Regions from separate parts of the Marinococcus sp. LNHM3E3-2.2 genome, predicted to be linked through region 1. Evidence: predicted binding sites of a transcription regulator. Region 1 holds the regulator's gene; the other holds the start of a gene.
What was found. Region 1 encodes Rex, which represses fermentation and respiration genes when NADH is low (regulators of the CRP and FNR family bind a similar motif). Its sites were predicted from a motif close to TTGTGAAATATTTCACAA; they were not measured.
Positions count from the first base shown of each region.

Region 2: a site for Rex is predicted at 2,804-2,821, ahead of ACTRXF_RS04195 (L-lactate dehydrogenase). Genes of this name have one in related genera too.

Region 1 is NZ_JBQLIC010000022.1:6,485-11,949, forward strand. It holds gene tsaD (tRNA (adenosine(37)-N6)-threonylcarbamoyltransferase complex transferase subunit TsaD) at 1-284, shown strand, start outside; gene ACTRXF_RS15695 (ATP-binding cassette domain-containing protein) at 332-2,272, opposite strand; gene ACTRXF_RS15700 (redox-sensing transcriptional repressor Rex) at 2,443-3,090, shown strand; gene ACTRXF_RS15705 (DUF4305 domain-containing protein) at 3,164-3,352, opposite strand; gene ACTRXF_RS15710 (lysostaphin resistance A-like protein) at 3,354-4,079, opposite strand; gene groES (co-chaperone GroES) at 4,430-4,714, shown strand; gene groL (chaperonin GroEL) at 4,759-5,465, shown strand, end outside.
Region 2 is NZ_JBQLIC010000002.1:321,126-326,590, forward strand. It holds gene ACTRXF_RS04180 (hypothetical protein) at 1-25, shown strand, start outside; gene ACTRXF_RS04185 (DoxX family protein) at 143-529, shown strand; gene ACTRXF_RS04190 (SEC-C metal-binding domain-containing protein) at 577-1,626, opposite strand; gene ACTRXF_RS04195 (L-lactate dehydrogenase) at 1,779-2,741, opposite strand; gene ACTRXF_RS04200 (hypothetical protein) at 2,924-3,106, shown strand; gene ACTRXF_RS04205 (NAD(P)H-binding protein) at 3,171-4,607, shown strand; gene ACTRXF_RS04210 (STAS domain-containing protein) at 4,690-5,465, shown strand, end outside.

The DNA of each region.
Region 1 (5,465 bases):
AGCAGAGCGTCATTACCGTGCTGACGGAGAAAACGGCCCGAGCGGCAGAAGCCTGCGGAGCCAGACAGGTAATGGTAGTCGGAGGTGTGGCAGCCAACAGCGGTCTGCGGGCTGCGATGGAAGAAAAATTCAGAGAGAGCGGCGTAAAGCTGCAGATCCCGCCGCTTCATTTATGTACCGATAATGCAGCCATGATCGGAGCTGCCGCCTATATCAACTGGAAAAAGGGAAATTTTTCAGGCATGGATTTAAACGGGGTGCCCGGCCTGCCGCTTCATACGTAACAAAAAACCCGTGCTCTCTTTTGCAGAGAACACGGGTTTTGCTGTAACTAGGAACTGGATTCTTCGAGCTGCAGCTCTTCCCATTCCTCCATCAGCTGCTCTAGCTCGCCTCTCAGTTCATTGATTGAGGTCTGATAGCCGGCGGCCTTTTCATGGTCTTCGTATACGTCGGGCTCGAAAAGAGCTGCTTCCTGCTCCTCGACGAGCTGTTCCTTGGCTTCAATATCCTGTTCAATTTGCTCGATGCGGCGCTGCCGCTTGCGGGCCTCCCGCTTGGCTGCTTTGTCGTCTGCAAACGAGGATTTAGCCGCACCGGCATCCTCCTGCTTCGGTCCTTCACGCTCGGCCTGAAGCGCTGCTTTTTCCCGTTCTTCTTCTTTTTTGAACAAATAGTAATCATAATCCCCGATGTAGTTGCGGACGTCGCCGTCCCCCATTTCGAGAATGCGTGTTGCAATCCGGTTCAGAAAGTACCGGTCGTGGGAAACAAACAAAATTGTTCCCGGGTAATCAATCAGAGCGTCTTCGAGCACTTCCTTGCTGTCGAGATCGAGATGGTTGGTCGGCTCGTCAAGCAGTAGAAAATTCGACTTCTGCATCATCATTTTGGCGAGCGAGAGGCGCGCTTTTTCGCCGCCGCTAAGGTCGGACACCTGCTTCAGTACGTCTTCGCCGGTAAATAAAAACTGGCCGAGCACGGTACGAATATCCTTTTCGTTTTCGAGCGGATATTCATCCCACAGCTCCTGCAGGACGGTTTTGCCTGAATTCAGTTCGGCCTGCTGCTGGTCGTAATAGCCGAGATCTACTTTACTTCCGAGCTGAATATGCCCTTCATCCGGTTCAAAGTCTCCCTTGATCGTTTTTAAAAAGGTACTTTTCCCCGTCCCGTTTGGTCCAATCAGCGCAATGCTCTCACCGCGCTGGGCCCGGACATTTAAACGTTCGAACACAGGCGCTTTGTTGTCAAAACGAAAGGTGAGGTCTTCTGCTTTCAATACATCGTTGCCGCTCTGACGGTCGATGTCGAAGCGCAGAGTAGCGGATTTGCCGTCCCGCTGCGGTTTGTCGAGCTTATCCATTTTCTCGAGCTTTTTCCGCCGGCTCTGGGCCCGTTTTGTTGTAGATGCGCGTACGATGTTTTTCTGCACGAAGTCTTCAAGCTCAGAAATTTCCTTCTGCTGCTTTTCATAGGCCTGCATTTCCTGTTCAAACAGCTCGGCCCGTTTTTCCTGAAAGGCACTGTAGTTGCCGTAGAACAAACGGGCTTTCTTATGAATAATTTCGTATACCTTCGTTACGATCTGGTCCAGAAAGTACCGGTCGTGGGAAACGATCAGGACAGCCCCCGGATAACTGCTTAAATACTGCTCGAGCCAGCGCAGTGTATCCATATCAAGATGGTTGGTCGGCTCGTCAAGAATTAAGAGCTCCGGCTTGGCCAGGAGCAGCTTGCCGAGAGCAAGACGGGTCTTCTGGCCGCCGCTTAACGACTGCACCGGCGTGTCGAGAGAGAAGCTGCCAAAGCCAAGACCCGCCAGCACCGTGCGGATGTCGGACTCGTAGCGGTAGCCGCCGCGCGCTTCGAATTCCTGCTGGCGCTGGTCATAGTCGGCCATCAGCTTTTCATAGGCCCTGGCGTCGTCAATAATATCGGGCTCGGACATTTTCGATTCCATACGACGCAGCTCCGCTTCAGCTTTTTGCAGGTGGGTAAAAACATCAAGCATTTCATCCCACATCGTTTTATCACTGTTCAGGCCGGTATGCTGCTCAAGATACCCGAATGTCGTGCCCTTTGGCATCGTGATCGAACCGGAATCATACGAGGATTCACCGGCAAGAATTTTCAGGAGAGTGGATTTGCCGGCCCCGTTTTTGCCGACCAGGGCCACCCGCTCACCTTCCTTTACCTCGAGTTTTATTTGATCAAGTACGGTTTCTGCCCCAAAAGACTTGGTGACACCCGAACATTGAAGTAAAATCATATTTATATAGCTCCTTTAATAACAACTCTGATAGTATCAGTGTATCGTACTTTTCGGCGAAACGCGAAATAGGATACGTCTTGCTGCAGGTAAGCGTTTCGGTACGTTTTCATAGGGACGCATGCTATACTGTCTACAGACAATGACAATACATTTAGGTGGAAATAATTATGAATACAGACCAGCAAAAAATTCCGCAGGCAACCGCAAAGCGGCTGCCCCTATATTATCGATTTCTGGAAAGCCTGTATGCAACAGGCAAAACCCGCGTTTCTTCAACCGAATTGAGTGAGGCGGTCAAGGTGGATTCGGCAACAATCCGCCGGGATTTTTCATATTTCGGCGCGCTCGGCAAGAAAGGGTACGGCTACAATGTACAGTACCTGCTGTCGTTTTTCCGGACTACCCTGGACCAGGATGAGGCGACAGACGTCGTACTTCTCGGCGTCGGGAACCTCGGGAAGGCGCTGCTTCGCTACAATTTCTCCAAAAATGAAAACACCCGGATTGTGGCTGCATTTGATATCAATAAAGACATGGTGGGAGAGCAGATTGGAAATGTGCCGGTGTATCATACCGATGATCTGGCGGAGAAGCTTGAAGAGCATAACGTTTCCGTAGCAATGCTCACCGTGCCGTCCGCCGCCGCCCAGACGACTGGAGAAAAACTGGTGGAGGCAGGCATCAGCGGCATTCTGAACTTTACCCCGGCGCGCTTATCCGTCCCTGCGTCTGTACGCGTGCATCATATTGATCTTGCCATCGAGCTGCAGACGCTCGTGTACTTTCTGAAAAATTATCCGCTGGACAACGAATAGGCTGCCAGCAGGATACTTCATTTATACTGACCCATAAAAAAGGGACCAGCCAACATTCAGGCGGTCCCTTTTGCTATTTCTTCTTTTTCTGCTCCGACATGAGGCGCAGATAATTGAATCCCATTACGAGGTCGTAGGCGGCAAAGGCGGCGAGCAGAATGCTCCAGAACGACCAGGAGGACTCGCTGACGGAAAAGTACGTAAACATCAGCAGTACTCCGCCGAGCACAAAGTAAAAAAGGGCAGCGGTAGAAGCTTTCATATTACATCAACCCCTGAACAAGCAGAATAAGTGCACTCTCGGCTTCACGCATAATGCGTTCGATTTCATCCTGGAACAATACCTGAATACCGACCACAAATGCGTTCATGATGGAGTGGACGATTATCGGCACGATGATGCGGCCGGTTTTGACATACAAATAAGCGAACACAAAGCCGATCATAGTGTAAACGAGCAGGTGGGTGAAATCCAAATGCACAGCAGCAAATATCAGGGAGCTGATAATAGCGGCAATAAAAAAGTTTGTTCGTTTGTACAGCGAGCCGAATATAGCTTTACGGAACACCAGTTCTTCGAGAATCGGTCCGATCACAGCTACGATAATGACAAAGGCCGGCATGCTGTTAACAAGCTCAATGATCTGCGCCGTGTTTTCAGACGCCGTATCGATGCCGAGCAGGTTTTGTTCGATCAAACCGGCAACGATCTGACCGGCGTAGGCGAGGGCGAACCCGATAAAAATCCAGGCTACGGAATTCGGCCACGGCATTTTTGGCTTATTAAACGCAAGGCGCTGGCCTCTTTCAGGAATCAGTAGAATTAAAATAACAATCAAAGCGACGATAAAGCTCGCAAAAATCCAGAAGTACGAAGCCTGCTGCGCGGAATCAAAGCTGCCTACAGCCAAAAGGGCCGGGACGGCAACGATGCCCGAAAGCTGCATAAGTACATAAATAATAACAATGCTCCAGTAACGTGCGGCCATGGAAGGGGATCACTCCTAATCTCTCTCGGTTAAATCCAGTTTCGAACGCTCTAATTGTATCACAGGTACCTGCAGGAAGAATAAAGAGAGCGCTTGCGAATTTATGACAATTTTGAAATATAAGGTTAATAAAACGATTAGCAGGGAATGTGAATTCAGGTGCCATCAAGCGCTGGAGTGGGAAAAGGAAGAAAAAATTTTCGCTTCCCTCTTGCAAACAAAGCCCAGGTTGATTAATATAATAATTGGGTTTAGCACTCGAATCGAAAGAGTGCTAACAACAAATGTTGTTACTGTCGTTCCCGTTACATATAACGGACGATGAAAATATTCTAAGGAGGTTGTTTTCCTTGTTAAAGCCTTTAGGTGATCGACTCGTACTCGAACAGGTAGAATCAGAAGAAAAAACCGCTGGCGGTATTGTGCTGCCGGACTCCGCTCAGGAGAAACCACAGGAGGGACGCGTGGTTTCCGTAGGTGCCGGTGCTGTAAAAGACAACGGTGAACGCGTAGCGCCGGAAGTAAACGAAGGCGACATCGTCGTTTATTCGAAGTTTGCAGGCACAGAAGTGAAATACGACGGCAAAGATTATTTAATCGTTCGCGAAAGCGACATCCTCGCTGTAGTTCAGTAATCAGCTTCATTTCGAAATCATTATTACATTAGGAGGATTTCATCATGGCTAAAGATATTAAGTTTAGTGAAAACGGCCGCCGCGCGATGCTCCGCGGTGTCGACGAGCTCGCAAACGCTGTAAAAGTAACACTTGGACCGAAAGGCCGCAACGTTGTTCTGGAAAAAAAGTTCGGTTCCCCGCTTATCACCAATGACGGTGTAACCATCGCCAAAGAAATCGAACTCGAAGACAACTTCGAAAATATGGGCGCGCAGCTCGTATCCGAGGTTGCAAGCAAAACGAACGACATTGCCGGTGACGGTACAACAACAGCAACCGTTCTTGCCCAGGCGATGATTCAGGAAGGCCTGAAAAACGTTACCTCCGGTGCGAATCCAATGGGTATCCGCCGCGGCATGGAGAACGCGACCAAAGTAGCGGTCGAAGAACTCCGTAACGTCAGCAAGCCGATTGAAGGCAAAGAATCCATCACGCAGGTTGGTGCGATTTCTGCAGGGTCTGAAGAAATCGGCCAGATCATTGCAGAAGCAATGGAGCGCGTGGGCAACGACGGCGTTATCACGGTCGAAGAGTCCCGCGGCCTTGATACAGAGCTTGAAGTTGTGGAAGGTATGCAGTTCGATCGCGGCTATGCTTCTCCGTACATGGTTTCCGACAACGAATCCATGACTGCAGAGCTCGATAACCCGTATATTTTAATCACGGACAAAAAGCTCACAAGTATTCAGGAAGTACTTCCGCTGCTTGA
Region 2 (5,465 bases), on a different contig from region 1:
CATCTGGCTTGAGAAAAAGCTGTGAAAAGGGACCGTTTCCGGTCTCTTTTTTTATAGGCAGAAATCACGTATCTTCGTATAGTGCCTTTTCAAATTTGCAGTAGTTCCGCATACTGATGAAAAAGAAAAAGGAGGAAATCATATGAAAAATATCGAAGCCGGACTGCTGATCCTCCGGGTCGTGACAGGCGTGATATTTTTAGCCCACGGAGCAGATAAATTACTGAACGGAATGGGTGACCAGGCTGCATCGTTTGGCAGCATGGGCATGCCGGAAGGCACGGCTTACGCTGTAGCAGTCATCGAAGCCGCGGGAGGAATTTTACTGATTCTAGGACTGCTGACGCGTGTCGTGGCGGGGCTGTTTGCACTCATTATGCTTGGAGCGATTGTAACGGTCAAATGGCAGCAGGGACTGATTGGGGGCTTTGAGCTTGATCTTATACTGATGGCTGCCTCTATTCATCTGGCACTTACTGGAAGCCGCATGCTTGCCTTGAAAAAACGAAAAAAGAAACGTTCTTTCTGAAGCAGTAAACGGCCTGCAGGGATAAACCCCTGCAGGCCGTTTACTGTTTATGCATTTTCATTTGACGTATAAGGCTCCATCTTTTTCCACTGCGTACGAATAGTGGACGAGGCCACGCCGTAGCGTTCGGCGATTTCTTTCTGGGTGCCGCCTCCTACTGCGTATTCAAGGGCTGCTGCCTGGGCTTCCGGCTTGCGGATAACAGGATTTTCCTGTTCACAAAAGCGTGCCCACAGCTCTGAAGCTGCAGCTGCTGCGTCTTTAGACAGCTGATCGGAGTTTTCGAGCGCCTCCACTACCTTCTGCTGGTCGTCGTTCAGGCCTGAAGTGGATGCCGCAGCGGTCTCTGTTGTATCGGCCGCAGCATCTGAACCTGTTTCAGACGGGGTGGTGGAGGTGCTATCTGCTTCCTGGTATTTTTCCTGAAGATCATCCTTAAGTGTGCGAAGCACGTCCGGCAGGTGATGCGTGATCCAGCCGGCTTTATCCGCTTCGTTATCCGGAACAGAGCCGGTAACACTTTTAATGACGTCATCGCCGAAGTCCGGATGAAACGGCAGCAGGCCGAGCATTGGATACCATTTGTCCTCCACAGGAACTAAAAAGGCAAGGAATACAATGTTTTCCTGCAGGTCGCGGAAAAAGGACAGTGGTTCAATGTGGTGAACTTCATCGCTCAACAGGTCAGTGACTTCGTACCAGTCGTCGGTCATTTTATTCAAACGAAATAATGACAGGTTATGCCCGGTCCAGTTGGAATAAAGCCGTTGAAGCCGCGGGTGCTGACTGTTCTGCTCTATCTGCTGATGGATATTCATCCATTCCCTGCGCTCATTGCCGTGCAGTAAAAAGTCGGCAAGCGCCAGGTTTTGGACAAATTTATGCCAGGCATAAGGGAAATAGTTCGGCCGGTAGACACGGCGGTAATAATGGCTGAAATCCTTCCGGCTGTCTTTGTTCGCAGCGGCTGCAAGATCCAGCTGTATGTTGGTTACTTCTTCAGTCGTATAAGCTGGCTGGTTGGCGGGATCGCCGCAGCATTTTTTGTATTTTTTACCGCTGCCGCAAGGACACGGGTCGTTACGTGAAATACTCATACATTCAGGCTCCTTCTCACTAGTATGTTACTATTCCTTCAAATTCTAACATACATTGCCCCGAAATGGGGAATCCGTGCGCTTCAGGGGGGTGGAGACGTGAAAAAACCCTTCGCAGTGGAAGGGCTGTATTTGTATAATAAGAGACCTGCTTAATTAGCCGCTTGGCCGTTCGCATTTTCCCATACGCTGCGGAGTGTCTCTGCGCTGTGGTGGAAGTCTTGGGCTTCCTCTTCATTCAGTGGCAGTTCGATCACTTCCCGTATTCCCTCGCGGTTAATGACGGCCGGTACACCGATGCATAGATTATTTTCTCCGTACTGGCCGTCAAGGTGGGCGCTGACGGTCAAAACGCTGTTTTCGTTTTTAAGAATCGCGTTTGTAATACGGGTGAGTCCCATTGCGATGCCATAGCTGGTGGCGCCCTTACGCTCAATGATCTCATAGGCAGCCCCGCGGACGTCTTTAATCATGCCTTTCATTTCCTTCACATTTTTGTTTTCTTTTTCATCTGCGAGTTCTACTGCGTTTCGGCCGCCGACGTTTGCCTGGCTCCAGACGGCAAGCGATGTGTCGCCGTGTTCACCAATGATATAGGCGTGGGCATTCTGGGCAGCGGTATCAAAATAGTCACTCAGCATAAACCGCAGGCGGGCGGTATCCAGAATTGTCCCGCTTCCAATGACCCGTTCTCTTGGAAGCCCGCTGAACTGCTGGGTGGCATACGTAAGAATATCCACAGGGTTAGTGGCGATAAGGAATATTCCGTCAAAGCCGTTATCCATCACCTGACCGACGATATTTTTAAATATAGCCGTGTTTTTGCCTACAAGATCGAGACGGCTTTCCCCGGGTTTTTGGTTGGCACCGGCAGTAATACAGACAATGTCGGCATCCCGGCAGTCTTCATAGGTGCCAAACCATGTTTTAGTAGGATGCGGGGCAAAGGCTTTACCGTGATTGAGATCCATCACGTCCCCTTCGGCCTTGCGTTCATCCAGATCGATGATCACGAGCTCCTCGACGACGCCCTGATTAATTAACGAAAATGCATAGCCGCTGCCGACAGCTCCGGCTCCGACAACAACAACCCGGTGGACGTGATTTCTTTTCATATATAAAATCCCCTTTCGAATATGAATCATGTGAATGAATGAGCAATCTTTATCTATTTATATTGTGCACCATTTCACAAAGTGATGCAAGCACAGAAAATATATAATTGTGAACAAATGATGAACTTACGTGTTGGGAGGAAATCGAAACGGGAAAGGAGCAGAAGAGGGGGAATGACTCGATGGAAAATGCGTTAAAATATGCGCTGCCGACAGCGTTGACGTGGGCAGTGATTGGTCTGCTCGCCGGTCTGAATCTCGACAGAGGATGGCTGTGGGTGCTTGCTTTTGTAGTTTTCGGATTTCTCGTCAGCTTTGTTACAGTGATAATTGCGCAGTGGATTATTTCTAAAATAAATATGTAATTAGCGGCGGAGAAATTAGGGAATGGTATATGTAAAGCTTATAAGCGAAAAGGAGCGTGCAAGCATGGAGGATATAAACGGCCGGAGACCGGTGATAGCTATTACTGGCGCTAGTGGATATATCGGAAGAAACCTGATGAAGGAACTGAAAAAGCACGCGGATATTATTGCTCTGTCGAGAAACATAGACACAAAAGAAAACGAGGAGCATGTAACATGGCGCTCGTGTGACTTATTTTCATTAAAAGACGCGGAACAGGCACTTGAAGGTGCAGATTACGCTTTATACTTAGTTCATTCGATGATGCCGACGTCCAAATTAACTCAGGGAAGCTTTGAAGATATGGACGTTATCCTTGCCGATAATTTCGCGCGTGCCGCCGAGCAGAAGCAGGTGAAGCAGGTCGTTTATTTGAGCGGCATTATTCCTGAAGCCGACCGCCTGTCCCGTCATTTAAGCAGCCGGCTGGAAGTAGAAAATATCCTGAAATCGTACCGGACGCCTGTGACTGCTATACGAGCGGGATTGATTGTCGGGCCACAGGGCTCCTCGTTTCCTATTCTCGCAAAGCTGGTAAAGCGGCTGCCGGTCATGATCCTTCCGAAATGGACGCAGACCAAGACCCATCCGATTGCGCTTGCCGACGTATTAAACAGTCTGCAAAAAAGTATCGGGGAAGAATCGCTCTACAACCGTTCCATCGATGTTGGAGGGCCGGACGTAATGACCTACCGGAAAATGATGAACATCACTTCAAAGGTGATGGGGAAAAAGCGTTACGCAGTCACCGTGCCGTTTTTCACCGTGCGCCTTTCAAGACTGTGGGTGAGTGTAACTACAGGGACGCCGAAAAGCCTGGTTTATCCGCTGATTGAAAGCCTGATCCATCCAATGGTGGCTGACCCTGCCAAAAGTGTGAAGGGCATCAGTGATGGAAAAATTCCTTTCCGGGAGGCGGCAGAAAACTCTCTGAAGGAAAGCAGGAAGGAGCAGTCCTCGATTCTGGCACGCCTGAAGCCGGCACCTGTCGAGCGGAATGTACGCTCTGTCCAGCGCGTCACCATCCCAAGTGGAAGAGACGCAGACTGGACGGCCCGTTATTATATAAAGTGGCTTCCGAAGCTTCTGCGCCCATTCGTAAAGGTGGAAACGACCGATCGCTACCAGTACGGCCTGCGGCCTGCCTTTATGAAAAGAACATTTCTCGAGCTCTCCTATTCCAAGGAGCGCAGTGAAGAAGACCGGGCGCTGTACTATATTACCGGTGGACTCCTTGCACAGGTAAATGAAGGAGAACGGGGCCGGCTGGAATTTCGTAAAATTCCTCACACGAACCAGTGCATTGTAGCGGTACATGATTATGTTCCGGCTATGCCATGGTACTTTTATCAATATACCCAGGCGTTTATTCATCTTTGGATCATGAACCGCTTTAAAGCACACCTTGAAAAAGATCAGTGGACGTTAAGGAGGTCCCGTCAGCTCCAGCCGGAGTCATAATTTTCCTCGTTTAGTTTCACCTTTTTTAAGGAACACGGAAAAGGATATGAGTAGTCTGCATACAGAAGGGAGACGGTGCCGTATGAGCACCAACCAGTTGATCCGTGACTATTTTGTCAATCACGCAGCGGAAATGGCGAATTCATGGTACGAAACGTTGGAGGAATCAGACAGAGAATCTGCTTACGCAACGACTGACCCAAAAGAAGTTGAGGAACTGAAGTCTCAGACGTATGAGTTTCATTTATATTTCTCGAGTATTTTTATCGAGGATCGGAATACATGGGAGAATACCTTTGAAGTATGGATAGACGGCATTATCAGTGATCCTAAATACTTCCGGACGAAGGATGCGCGGGTCGTCCGGGAAATGATGAGGTACAGGGAGCAGTATACTGCCTATTTGAAGCGCTTTTATGCGGAAGAGCACGCAGAGCTCTCTGCGAATATGAAAGAACAGCTTCGGGAGCTCGTAACAAACGGCATGGATCAGATTATTCTTTCTTACGTGGAAAAATCCAACCGGCTGCTCCTTCAGAAATTAGAAGCGAGGGAAAGCATTATTAATGAACTGAGCGCTCCGGTTATCTCTCTGAATAAATCCTCCGCCCTTCTTCCGTTAATTGGAGAAATTGACGAAGAACGGGCTGCAGTAATACTCGAGCACACACTTGAGGCGTGCTCGAAAAAGCAGGTCTCTGAATTGTTTATTGACCTTTCCGGCGTAGCCGGCATCGATACCCACGTCGCTCATCAGATTTTCGGGCTGATCCGTTCGTTAAAGCTGATTGGCGTACAGCCTGTTCTGGCAGGCATGCGTCCCGAAATCGCCCAAACCTCCGTCAATCTTGGCATCAG